One region of the Planococcus alpniumensis genome, then DNA from elsewhere that is predicted to be linked to it. Evidence: riboswitches for the same ligand, from Rfam matches in the RefSeq annotation. Region 1 holds a riboswitch; each other region holds the start of a gene.
What was found. Region 1 has a riboswitch for lysine ahead of dapA (4-hydroxy-tetrahydrodipicolinate synthase). Riboswitches for the same ligand answer to the same signal wherever they lie in the genome.
Positions count from the first base shown of each region.

Region 2: another riboswitch for lysine. It lies ahead of G3255_RS06300 (Na+/H+ antiporter NhaC family protein); the one in region 1 lies ahead of dapA (4-hydroxy-tetrahydrodipicolinate synthase).
Region 3: another riboswitch for lysine. It lies ahead of G3255_RS07310 (aspartate kinase); the one in region 1 lies ahead of dapA (4-hydroxy-tetrahydrodipicolinate synthase).

Region 1 is NZ_JAAMTH010000001.1:3,063,747-3,068,010, reverse strand. Features, by position in the region: gene G3255_RS15480 (cell wall-binding repeat-containing protein) at 97-1,104, shown strand; gene G3255_RS15475 (STAS domain-containing protein) at 1,236-2,072, shown strand; gene dapA (4-hydroxy-tetrahydrodipicolinate synthase) at 2,115-3,005, opposite strand; lysine riboswitch at 3,132-3,310, opposite strand; gene G3255_RS15465 (SAM-dependent methyltransferase) at 3,461-4,057, shown strand; gene ypfJ (KPN_02809 family neutral zinc metallopeptidase) at 4,117-4,264, shown strand, end outside.
Region 2 is NZ_JAAMTH010000001.1:1,240,793-1,245,056, reverse strand. Features, by position in the region: gene G3255_RS06300 (Na+/H+ antiporter NhaC family protein) at 160-1,734, opposite strand; lysine riboswitch at 1,845-2,027, opposite strand; gene G3255_RS06295 (bifunctional metallophosphatase/5'-nucleotidase) at 2,099-3,442, opposite strand; gene G3255_RS06290 (sulfite exporter TauE/SafE family protein) at 3,456-4,264, opposite strand, start outside.
Region 3 is NZ_JAAMTH010000001.1:1,433,030-1,437,293, forward strand. Features, by position in the region: gene trxA (thioredoxin) at 1-124, shown strand, start outside; gene uvrC (excinuclease ABC subunit UvrC) at 178-1,971, shown strand; lysine riboswitch at 2,013-2,187, shown strand; gene G3255_RS07310 (aspartate kinase) at 2,291-3,517, shown strand; gene G3255_RS07315 (succinate dehydrogenase cytochrome b558 subunit) at 3,898-4,264, shown strand, end outside.

The DNA of each region.
Region 1 (4,264 bases):
ATAAAAAATATTTTTGTAAACCTATTGTAATGTTCGTAAAATATCATATAATTGGAAAAGAAATGAATACATTACAGAATGGGGAAACGATTAATAATGAGTTACAGCAAAGTTTTGACGACTGCAGCATTGACTGCAGCTTTGGCTCTTGGAGCAGTTTTACCGACTGGCGCTGCTTCTGCAGCAACATTGACAGAAGGCAATTCAGATCGCATTTCCGGCAGCGACCGCTACCAGACAAGCTTGGAAGTTTCTTTGTATGGTTGGGAAGATGACAGTGTTGAGACAGTTGTAGTAGCCACTGGCGCTGATTTTCCGGATGCGTTAGCTGCAGCACCGCTAGCAGGTTTCCACTATTCTCCTCTGCTTTTGACGAAAAGAGACTCACTGCCTGCAGGATTCGCGGCTGAATTGAAGCGTTTGGGCGCAGAAAACGTTGTCTTGGTTGGCGGTACAGGCGCTATCTCTGAAAATGTTAAAAAACAAATCGCAGACCTTGGGGTAAAAGTTGAGCGTATCAGCGGAAAAACCCGTTATGAAACGGCTGTTAACATTGCTGAAGAAGTAGGCATGGGCGACACTCTATATGTAGCAACAGGCGCAAACTTTGCTGACTCATTATCGGTTTCCCCAGCAGCAGCACTTTCTGCTGATCCAATTATCCTTGTCCCAGCAAATGGCACTGTCCCGACAGTTGTTGCAGATTATATTGAAGCAAACCAGCCGGAATTGCCGATCATTGTTGGTGGCGAAGGTGCAGTCAAGCCGACAGTTGAAGAATTGTTCATGGAAGAACCGATTCGTCTCGCAGGTGCAACCCGCTATGAGACAAACAAGGAATTTAACGAATTTGCACTGGAAAATGGGTTGTTGCTAGATGAAAGCGAGATCTTCATCGCAACTGGCGCCAATTATCCGGATGCGTTGTCAGGAAGTTCTTTGGCCGCTTCGTACTTTGGACCATTAGTTCTAACGGCAAAAACGCCATCTGAAGCGTCTAAACAGCAAATCAAGAATTTCGAAACGCCAGATTCCTTCTACACAATCTTTGGTGGCGAAGGAGCCGTTTCTTCTGCAACTCTGAAACAGCTTTTCGCAAACTAATGCCTGAAAATGCCTGCCACTCGGCGGGCATTTTTTCTGATTAAAAGCAAAAGGCTATTTCTTGTATAGAAGATTAGGTATAATGAATCCGTTGCAAGAAATGAACAATGCAGCAATTGACGGAGGTACCAATGGAAAAAGAAATGGTGTTATTCGGTAAACGAGTGGAAGAAGAAAAATATATGATTGCGGAATTGATTCAGGAAGAACGGCATGCGGCTGTGGCAAAAGAAGTTCTGGAAAGTAACCGGGAGTTGTCAGAGGTGGTATTGAAGGAACGGGCGCGTTTCATCGAGCTGCTCGGAAAATCGATGCAGAACAGCTGCCGCCAGGAAGAAATCATGGCGGATATGGCACGGTGGGGAACCGCCACCGGGAACTTTTTTCTGGAGCAGGGCATGACCTTGGATGTGGCGCTTGCTGAAACGGCATTGTACCGGAAGCACATTGCGACTTTGATCAAAAGCGAAGGCCGACGCTTGGCTATTTCCCCGGGAATAACGTATGACGCGGCAGAATTATTGCATGCGCTTCTGGATCATGCAACGTATTCCTATACACATGCGTATACGACTTCCTATCAACGCAATTTGGCGACAGCACGCCAGGAGTTTCTGGAATTGTCGGCGCCTGTCGTTCCAATCAGTGATTCGGTTGCTATCTTGCCGCTTGTCGGCAGCATCGAAATCGACCGGGCGCATTATATTTTGGAGCGCACGCTCTTATCGGCAAGTGAATTGAAAATCAGCACCTTGATCATTGATTTGTCTGGAGTAATCCGTGTTGATACGATGGTGGCCGAACAAGTCATCAAAATCATCCAATCGCTCGGGCTGATCGGCGTCGAAGCGGTGTTGACGGGAATCCGGCCGGAAACGGCGCAATCCTTGACCACACTCGGCGTGGATGTGCGGACCTTGAATATTGGCGGCAGCTTGAAGCGGGCCATGGAACACGTCTATAACTGAAAAAAACTTCGCGGACCCTGAAACGGATCTGCGAAGTTTTTTTTAATTGGTGACCGCGTCCTGTTTAGCGGACGGCAGGAATTGCTGCAAAGTGACGGTTTCTTCTTCTGTTAGCGCGAGCATCGGCAAGCGCACGCCGCCGACCGGGACACCCGATAGGTTCAATGCGGCTTTGACCGGGCTCGGGCTCGGTGCTGCAAACAAGGCCTTCATCGTTGGCAGCAATTTTCGGTGAAGCGCCGCAGCTCCCGCTGTATCGCCCGTGCGGAACAATTTGACCATCTCCTGCATGTCATTGCCGATAATATGCGATGCGACCGAGACGATGCCCGTTCCGCCGATAGAAAGCATCGGCAAAGTCAAACTGTCATCGCCGCTGTAGACGGCAAAGTCACTGCTTGTGCGTTCGATGATTTCAGAAGCGGCGTCCAAATCTCCGCTTGCTTCTTTCACGCAGGTAATATTGTCGATAAGCGATAAGCGGACGATCGTATCGACCGATAGATTGACGACACTGCGGCCCGGGATGTTATAGAGCATGACCGGAAGCGCCGTCGCGTTTGCGATCGCTTCAAAATGACGGTACATGCCTTCTTGTGAGGGTTTGTTATAGTAAGGAGTGACGAGCATGATGCCGTCGACGCCTGCTTGCTCTGCTTGCTGGGTCAAGGCGACCGATGCGCGCGTGTTGTTCGAGCCGGTGCCTGCGATGATTTTCGCGCGCCCGTCTGCCACGGTGACGACATGGACGAACAGCGCCACTTTTTCATCTGTCGACAAAGTCGGCGATTCACCGGTCGTCCCGGCGACAACGATGCCGTCCGAACCGTTATTGATTAGATATTCCACGAGATTTGTTGTTGCCTGAAAATCGATTTCACCGTCTGAGTCGAATGGCGTTGCCATCGCAGTGATCACTTGACCGAATTTCATAGAGAACACACCCTTTTCTAAGTTTTTTTCAAAAGTTAGAGGTGGGGGCCGGTCCGGAGTAAACAAAAAGGCAGCAACGGGGGCCCGTTGCTGCCGTTAGAAACAATGTTTACCAATCGTTCCTGTTCGTCAGATAGCCCTCCATATAGTTTCCTATATGACAGTCCGGCACTTCTTCAGTGCAGAACCAGCGCACAGGAATATGAGCATCCTGCCGCTTCGGCAAATCCCCCTTTCGGCAATCGTCCTAAGAGCTCATACTCCTCGGATTGCGTACTGATGGTTTTTGCGCCTCTATCCTCGCTCCACTAAGGAAGCAAGAAATTATTGAATTAGCTGTAATATAACAGAAAGAAATAGGAATGGCAAGAGAAAAAGCGTTTTTTATTTTGCAAAATGTGGGAATACAAAGCTACGGCTTGAACTGCTCTCAATAGATCAAAGGAGGCAATCACATGGACGATCAACAAATGGACCGGCAATTGAATATCCAAACGGATGGCGAGCAGATGGGCTTTAATGCCTCGATGCATGAGCACCGGTTCGAAGTGACGCCCTATGCGTGGCTGGATAGATTGTTCAAGGCGCATCCGCTGAAGGGCAGCGGCAGGCTGGTCGATTTCGGGAGCGGCAAAGGGCGCTTGAATTTCTTTGCGCATCATATATTCGGGACGGCGTCTGCAGGAGTGGAAGTTGATCCGTCGCTTCATGAGGCCTCGCTGCGGAATTTAAAGCGCTTTAAGGGGAAGGCGGACATCAAGTTCATCAACGGCTACGCGCAGGATTATGAAATCCAGCCGGATGACCGCTGGTTTTATTTTTTCAATCCGTTTTCCGATCCGGTGTTCATGACTGTGGTGGATCGGATTTTGGCCTCTGCTGCTGAGAACCCGCGGGAAATCGAAGTAATTTTATTTTATCCGGCAATCGAATACACCGATTTCCTCGAACGGCGCACCGCTTTTGAATTGATCAGCGACATTGAGCTGCCGGTAGAGGCGGACGATCCGCGCGAACGATTTTTAGTCTACCGCTTGCCGAGATGGGATTAAGGTTTCCGGTGAAATGGGTATAACTTTATAAAAGTGAATGCAGAAAGAGGGTTTCGGTTATGAAATGGAAAGGGCGAGCGGGCAGCAGGAATGTAGAAGACAGGAGAGGGCGCGGTGTCGGCGGGCCGGTGCTTGCCGGCGGCGGAATCGGCGGCTTGCTGATCGTTCTGTTAATCGCGTTTCTCGGGGGCGACCCGGGAGCGATAC
Region 2 (4,264 bases), 1.8 Mb from region 1:
GAAAAATAGGAAGTTTGTTTATATTCAGATTATTTTGGAATCTAAATTTAGTATAACTAGGACCCTGTTCAAAGTAAAGATAATTTCTGAAAATTTCTCAGAAAAACTATTATTATAATAATAAAAAGGTGGAGATATAGTATCTCCACCTTTCAAATCTTAGTTCTGTTCATGTTTCTCCATTAAAGTTGTGCGTTTAGACCAGAAAATGAATAGTATTGCCAAGACGATTGCTACCGCTCCGAGAGCCAGAGGCAAGGAGCCGGTAAAGCCTATGACGATATACCCTACCGCTGCGATCGCTGCAGAAGTCAATGCATACGGCAACTGTGTGACGACATGGTCCATATGGTTGCTTCCTGCACCTGTTGACGACAAAATGGTGGTATCTGAGATCGGTGAACAGTGATCTCCGAATACCGCGCCTGCCAATACAGCAGACAAAGAAGCGAGCAATAATTCAGGTTCTGCCTGGATCATGATCGTTCCAGCGATCGGCAGCAAGATCCCGAACGAGCCCCAAGAAGTGCCTGTTGAAAAGGCCATGACTCCTGCTAGCACAAACAATAGAACCGGCAGTACACTAGTCGGCACATTGCCGCGTGCCACTGCATCGGCAAGATAAGTCCCAGTTTGCAACGCGTCGATCAAATAAGTCAGCGACCACGCAAAGATCAAGATAAACACTGCACCAGCCATCGATTGAATGCCAGCCCAGATGCCTCTGCCGATCCACTGCACTTTTGCCACTTCGTTTCGTCTGATCTGGATGGCGTACAGGATAATCGCAGCAAGCGCACCGATGATTCCGCCTGTGATCAAGGATAATGGCACATCCGTGTTTTCGAAAATGAGCCAGATGTCAAATACTCTATCGGCATTTACATATCCTGTCCACATCATCGCTGCGACTGTCCCGACGATTAATAACAGGATCGGCAACAGCAAATCACGGACACGTCCGTGTGCGTGGCTCGGGAAATCTTCTTTCATTTCCCCGGGAATCACTTTATCTGGATTGAACAACTGGCCTTCTGTAATCGCCAGGCGTTCATGTTTTTTCATTTCCCCGAAATCCACATCACGGATCGCGACGAAGAATACGATGGCGAGTGCCGCGATGACGTAGAAGTTCATCGGTGCCATCCATAGGAAGGCTTCCAGCGCTGAGTATTCCAAGAAGGTCTGTCCAGCTAAAATCGTTCCGATGATCCCGATGATGGCAGCTCCCCAGCTGGATACGGGAGACACGACACAAATCGGTGCAGCCGTGGAATCGATGAAATAAGCTAGTTTTGCACGCGATACTTTATAGCGATCCGTAATCGGCCGTGCGACTTGCCCGACGGCCAAGGCATTGAAGTAATCGTCGATGAAAATCAAGATGCCGAGAAATACCGTAACCAATTTCGCCCCGCGGCGTGTTTTCACACGCGCAGATGCCCAATCGGCAAATGCATGGCTACCGCCAGACAAGCTGACGAATGCTGTAATCACTCCCAGCAATAACAAGAACAAAATGATGAAGACATTGTAAGCGTTAAAGCCTTCATTCCAAAAAATCACTGCAAATGAAGTAAATAATTCATTCGCTGCCTCAACTGGCGCAAACGAAGTCAAGATCAGCGCAGCCGCTACGATGCCGACGCCGAGCGACAGCAATACGCGACGCGTCAACAGGACCATCGCAATCGCGATAATTGGCGGCAGTATCGAAAAGATTGTGTTTTCCATAATTAGATTTCCTCCTATTCGTTTTGATGGTAAGGCTTAGACCAAAAAAGCCGGTTTATCCAAGGGATAAACCGGCTTCCTACAATTCGTCTGTGTGCACAAGCATCAAACAACCCTGTAGCTCTCCATCCGCAGTAAACTGCAAATGACAGTGGCATTCCTGTTCGAAATGCCCCCAATCTCCGCTCCCCTGACCCGGAAACAGTGATTTCGGCAAGCTTCCCTTTCGAATGTGGTCAACGCGGTCAAACTCGCACATTCTACTGATGAAGGCTGCAGCCTCTACCCATCGATATCTAATTCATAAAAAGCATAGCCCAAAAAGCACACGAAATCAACTAACAGTCCATTTTGAATGTTCCTTCTATTTAATGGCTTTCATGCGAAAATAATCACCGAAAACATCACGCAGGAATTCAGGCATGAAATAGCTCTTCTGCGCCCGCTTCAATGCTGGGAAAAAGTAGCCGAATGTAAACAGGTCAAGTGTCGCCAGCCGGTAAATGCGATTCGGGTCAGCAGGTTCGCCCCCGACCATCAGTTGATGCTCGTCCATATCCATGTTGCTATGAATCATCCGGCCGAACACCGCTCCCCGAAAGCCCATACCTTTAAGCTCGAGCTGCGGCCAGTCTTCGTTCAAGGATTGAAGATAAATTTCTTTTAGCTCCGCGCCACTGAGATCGATGACGCACGGATTGATCGGATGCGGCAGCATGCGGTGGAAATCGTAGCGCGTCATCTCGCCTTTTGGCATATCTTCCATGAAAATGCCGGCATTGAACAATCCGCAATCCGCCGAGGCGAACGAAACCAAGGCATCGCCAAATAATTCTGCCATAGGAGAAGGTTTGAACCATTCAGCTTTTAAATGCCGATCATTGTAGAAAACCGTCTCAGCCATTTGTTGCTTGCCGACGCCGACCAAGTATTCATTGAACCCTTCATCAGCTTCTGGCAACTGGTCGGTTTCAATCACTTCCGCGGTCATCTTGCGTGTCGCTATATCAATTTCAATATGGCCGATATAATAACCGAACTTACCGGCAGCACCGAGCAAGGTCCCGCCCATTTCTTTTCCTTGATGGAATAGATGATGGGTATGCGCCCCCAAGATAATGTCGAGTTCCGGGCATTCTGCTGCCAACAGTTCGTCTTCCCTGATGCCAAGATGGGACATGCAGATAAGAAAATCGACCGACTGGCGGATTTCGGCCGCTTCCCGCTTAATCACTTCCCTGCCGTTCGTCACTTGCCAGCCGAGACGGCGGTAAAACGGAGTGAATTCCGCTGTTGCTGCAATGATGCCGATTTTCGTGCCATCCTTCGTTACGATGATTTGGTTCGGGCTTGCCCATTCCGGCTGCTTGCCATCCAAATCCAATAGATTCGCAACCACTACAGAAAAATCTGCCTGCACGTACAATTCGTCCAGTTCTGCTTTGGACAGTGTAATCCCTTCATTATTGCCGATAGTCACGGCATCGTAACCCGCTTCATTGAGCAGCTGCACATTGCCTTTGCCGGCCGTTCCTTCCGTAAAAGGATGCGAACGGTCAACGTGGTCCCCAATATCGAGGACTAAACACACGTCGCCCGCTTCCTCGTGCCAATGCCTGCGCTCTGTCAGCAAGGATTTGATGCGGGGCCAGTGTGTAAAATGGCTATGCAGGTCGTTCGTATGATAAATATGGATGATTTCACTCATGTCAAACACCTCATTATGAACTGAAAATTCCTTCGTAAATCGAGCGGAGCCCGAGTAATAATAATGCGAGCCGCAGCACGAGGACCAGTGTGTCGGATTTGATACTGCGGTTCAGCTTGGCACCGATTTTCGCGCCGATATAGGCTGAGGGGATAATGGCCAAAGTATAGATCCACGGGACATTGCCGAGTGAAATATGCGTAATGGAATTAACGATGGCCGACAGAAAGACCATCAGCATCGACGTCCCAACGGCTACATGAGGCGGAAATAAAAACAGCAAGATCATGGCGGGTACGAGAATCGAACCCCCGCCGATGCCGAATAGCCCGGACGCAAAGCCGACGAAAAAAGTCAATAAGAGCGCAAACCATATCGGGTAACCGTAGACATATTCCTGATCAGCTCGACGGTCATGGAAACTTAGCTTTTTGCCGTGATCAACGAACCAGCTCACCGCCTTTAAGCGATCCCGGAGCAACAGCAGCAACGATAAGAACACCAATAGCAGGCCGAAATACAATTGAAAGGACGGCACATCAAGACTGCTGTTGACGAAGGCGCCTAAAACCGTTCCAGGCGCACTGCCGATAAAGAAAATGAACCCGCTTCGGTAGTCGACAGTGCCAACCTTCATATAGGCAATCGTTGAAGATAAGCCGATGAAGATCATCATAACGACCGATAGCCCCACAATCTGTTGAGGCGATAAGTTTGGAAATACACTTACCGAAGAGCTGAGGAATAGCAGCACCGGCACCAAGACGACGCCTCCTCCAAGGCCGATAAGCGCGCCGACGATCCCTGAAGCAAGTCCGACTA
Region 3 (4,264 bases), 1.6 Mb from region 1:
TAGCGAATACGGCATCATGTCCATCCCGACACTTCTTTTGATGAAAAACGGCGAAACAGTCGATAAAGTCGTCGGCTTCCGTCCAAAAGAAGCTTTGGCTGAATTGGTTGAAAAACACGCATAATTCCAAAACCGGGTCCCATTCGTGGAACCCGGTTTTTTAAATAGGGTGAGGAAATGAAAAATGAGATGATTCAACATAAATTGGCAGTATTGCCGGACCAGCCGGGCTGCTATTTGATGAAGGACCGCCAAGGGACCGTTATTTATGTCGGCAAGGCAAAAGTGCTGAAAAATCGGGTGCGCTCTTACTTTACCGGCAGCCACGATACGAAAACCCAGCGCCTCGTCAATGAAATCGAGGACTTTGAATACATCGTCACGTCTTCAGACAAAGAAGCGCTGATCCTTGAATTGAACTTGATCAAAAAGCACGACCCGAAATACAATATCCGTCTGAAAGACAATAAGACCTATCCGTATTTGAAAATCACGGGTGAACGCCACCCGAAACTGGTTATCACGAGGCAGGTCAAAAAAGATAAAGGGAAATATTTCGGCCCTTATCCGAACGCCTATGCAGCGAGTGAAACGAAAAAGCTGCTGGATCGGTTGTACCCGCTTCGTAAATGCCATACGATGCCGGACCGCGTCTGCCTGTATTACCATCTCGGCCAATGCCTGGCGCCTTGCGTCAAGCCGGTGGAAAAGGATACGTACCGCGAAATGATCGATGGCATCAGCCGGTTCCTCAACGGCGGCTTCCGTGAAGTAAAGCAGGAGCTGACAGAAAAGATGAGCGAGGCGGCGGAGAACCTGGAGTTCGAACGGGCGAAAGAATACCGCGACCAGATCAGCCATATCGAATCGGTCATGGAAAAGCAGAAAATGGCGATGAACGATTTCACCAACCGCGACGTCTTTGCTTACGCTGTTGATAAAGGCTGGATGTGCGTGCAAGTATTTTTCGTGCGCCAAGGAAAGCTCATCGAGCGCGAAGTGTCGATGTTTCCCTTGTACCGAGACCCGGAAGAAGAATTCTTGACATTCCTCGGCCAGTTCTATGAAAAGCCGGATCATATTAAACCGAATGAAATCCTGTTGCAGGAAGCGGAAGACGAAGAATTCCTGAAAGAGTGGCTCGGCGCGAAAGTACTCGTCCCGCAGCGCGGCAAGAAAAAAGATTTGGTGTTGCTCGCGCGCAAGAACGCGGAAATCGCCATCAAGGAGAAATTCCAATTGCTCGAGCGCCAGGAAGAACGTACGGTTGGTGCCTGCAATGAATTGGGCGAAGCGATGAACATCCACACGCCGCTGCGCATTGAGGCATTCGATAACTCCCATATCCAAGGGGCGGATGCAGTGTCTGCGATGGTCGTCTTTATCGACGGCAAACCGTCGAAGAAAGACTACCGGAAATACAAAACCCGCTCCGCGCAGAAGCCCGATGATTATGCGGCAATGCGTGAAGTGGTCCGCAGACGCTACAGCCGTGTGCTGAAGGACGGCTTGCCGCTGCCCGACTTGATTATCATCGATGGGGGCAAAGGCCAGATCGAATCGGCGCGCGAAATCATCGAAGACGAACTCGGGCTCGACATTCCGATTGCCGGCCTCGCGAAAGATGCCAAGCACCAAACGTCCCAGCTTCTGTACGGAAATCCGGTCGAGATGGTGGAGCTCAAACGCACGAGTGAAGCATTTTATTTATTGCAGCGCATTCAAGATGAAGTCCACCGTTTTGTCATCACCTTCCACCGTCAATTGCGCGGCAAGAATTCGATTCAATCCGCGCTCGACGGCTTGCAAGGCGTCGGCCCGAAACGTAAGCAGCAATTGCTGAAGCATTTCGGCTCTGTACGGAAAATCAAGGAAGCGAACGCTGACGAAATTCAGCAGGCCGGCATTCCCGAGAAACTGGCCGTGGAAATCGAGCGGCATTTCAAAGAACAGCCGTTGCAACAGGAATAACTTCGTGGTATTGTAAGAACACAATTGAATCACTTGTAAAAAGTGATGATAGAGGAGCGGCCGTCAATAGTAAGCATTCCGAGATTTGCAGAATCTGTGAAGGATGCCGAAAGGGACGCCCGCCGAAGTTTACGGCGCACTGCTTGCGCGTATGCTGGTCCTGCATTTAAGAGATGCAGGGCTGTCAGAGTTTGACTCTGGAGGGCTATCTCACATGGACGTTTGAAATCGTACATGAGAAGAGAGGTAGCTTGCCGGGCAATCGGCGAGTTGCCTCTTTTTTGTTGAGGGCCACTTACTTTAAGTGGGAGTGGAGAGAATGACAACAATCGTAATGAAGTTCGGGGGGACGTCCGTAGCGTCTCCGGAAAAAATCCTAGGCGTGGCAAGACGCGCCATCCGGGAAAAACAACAAGGCAAGCGCGTCGTCATCGTCGTCTCGGCGATGGGCAAAACGACAGACACGCTGCTCGGCCTTGCGGGAGAGATTTCCGGCGAGCCGCCAAAGCGTGAAATGGACATGCTGCTCGCTACAGGTGAACAAGTGACCATTTCGTTGTTGGCGATGGCGTTCAAAAAACTAGGCCACGATGCCTTGAGTTTCACAGGCTGGCAGGCGGGCATCGAAACGGAATCCGTCCCGCGCAATGCGCGCATCGAAACAATCCACACACAGCGCTTGGAGGAGGCACTTGACCTTGGCTTGTTCTGTGTGGTCGCAGGATTCCAAGGCGTTGACAAGAGCGGCAATATCACAACGCTCGGCCGCGGTGGATCCGATACGACCGCTGTGGCGCTAGCAGCTGCTTTAGGCGCTGAAAAATGTGAAATCTATACGGATGTTGACGGAGTTTACACGTCTGACCCGCGTTATGTCACAGGCGCCCGCAAACTTGAACAGATTTCATACGACGAAATGCTCGAATTGGCCAATCTCGGGGCGGGAGTCCTTCATCCGCGAGCTGTGGAATTCGCCAAAAACAATCAAGTGCCCCTCTCTGTGCGGGCAAGCTACTCGGATGAACCGGGGACTATCATACAAGAGGTGATCACTGTGGAAAAAAATCTAATCGTGCGCGGCGTAGCATTCGAAAAAGACATCGCCCGCATCACTGTCAGTTACACTAAGCCATTCAATGGCTCGCTCGCCAATATCTTCACGAGCTTGGCAGATCATTTAATCGATGTCGACATCATTGTGCAAAGCATCAGTGAGGAGTTTCCGCCATCTGTTTCCTTTTCGATTAAAGAAGACAGCCTGGCAGAAGCGCAGCGCGTGTTGTCGGAAGCGCAGGAACAGATCGGCTATAACACCATCGATATCGAAACCGGCTTGGCGAAAGTGTCGATCGTCGGATCCGGCATGGTATCGAATCCAGGCGTCGCGGCAAAAATGTTCGATATTCTCCGTGCGCAGGATGTGCCGGTAAAAATGGTCAGCACTTCCGAAATCAAAGTATCTGTCGTAGTCCCGGCGAGTAAAATGGAACGCTCAGCAAATGCGCTCCACGATGCATACGGACTGACGCCAGCGTCTGTCAGATAAGGAAAAGCCCAGCCAAGCTGGGCTTTTTTGCGTTCCCAAGAGTTTGTGTAAAAATTCACATTTTGTTCAAATTTTAAATAACGCCATTACGGTCCTATATGAGCTTATAAAACAGTGAAACGGATGCCTATATCTCGCCTGTTTCGAAATAAAAATATAGCTTTTCATGATTTCTTTCCTATTTAATATCCGTAAAAACCTTCACAGACCCTAGACGGGATGCGCTCAAAAAGGCTTACTTGCCTTGACGCTCCTAGAGGGGGGGAGTACAATAAATATGTCATATTCTTGTACATGATGCTTATAGCAACGCGGAGATATTTTCCTGATATAGGAAAACTTTGTGCTGCCAACTAATGTTTTTGAGGGGGGTAAAATTTTTGGATAACAATCGTGAATTTTTAATGCGCAGGCTGCACTCTTTACTCGGGGTCATTCCAATCGGATTGTTCTTGACGCAGCATTTGATCGTCAACCATTTCGCTACGCAGGGCGTGGAAGCGTTTAACCAAGCTGCCCACTTCATGGCGAATCTTCCATTCGTCATTTTCCTGGAGATTTTCGTCATCTACTTGCCGCTCATGTATCATGCTTTCTACGGTTTATACATAGCGTTCACGGCGAAAAACAACCCGGGGCATTACAGCTACATGCGCAACATTTTATTTGTTGCACAGCGCTATACCGGAGTTTTCCTAGTGGTCTTTATCGCATGGCATATTTTCGAGACAAGATTCCAAGTTGCGA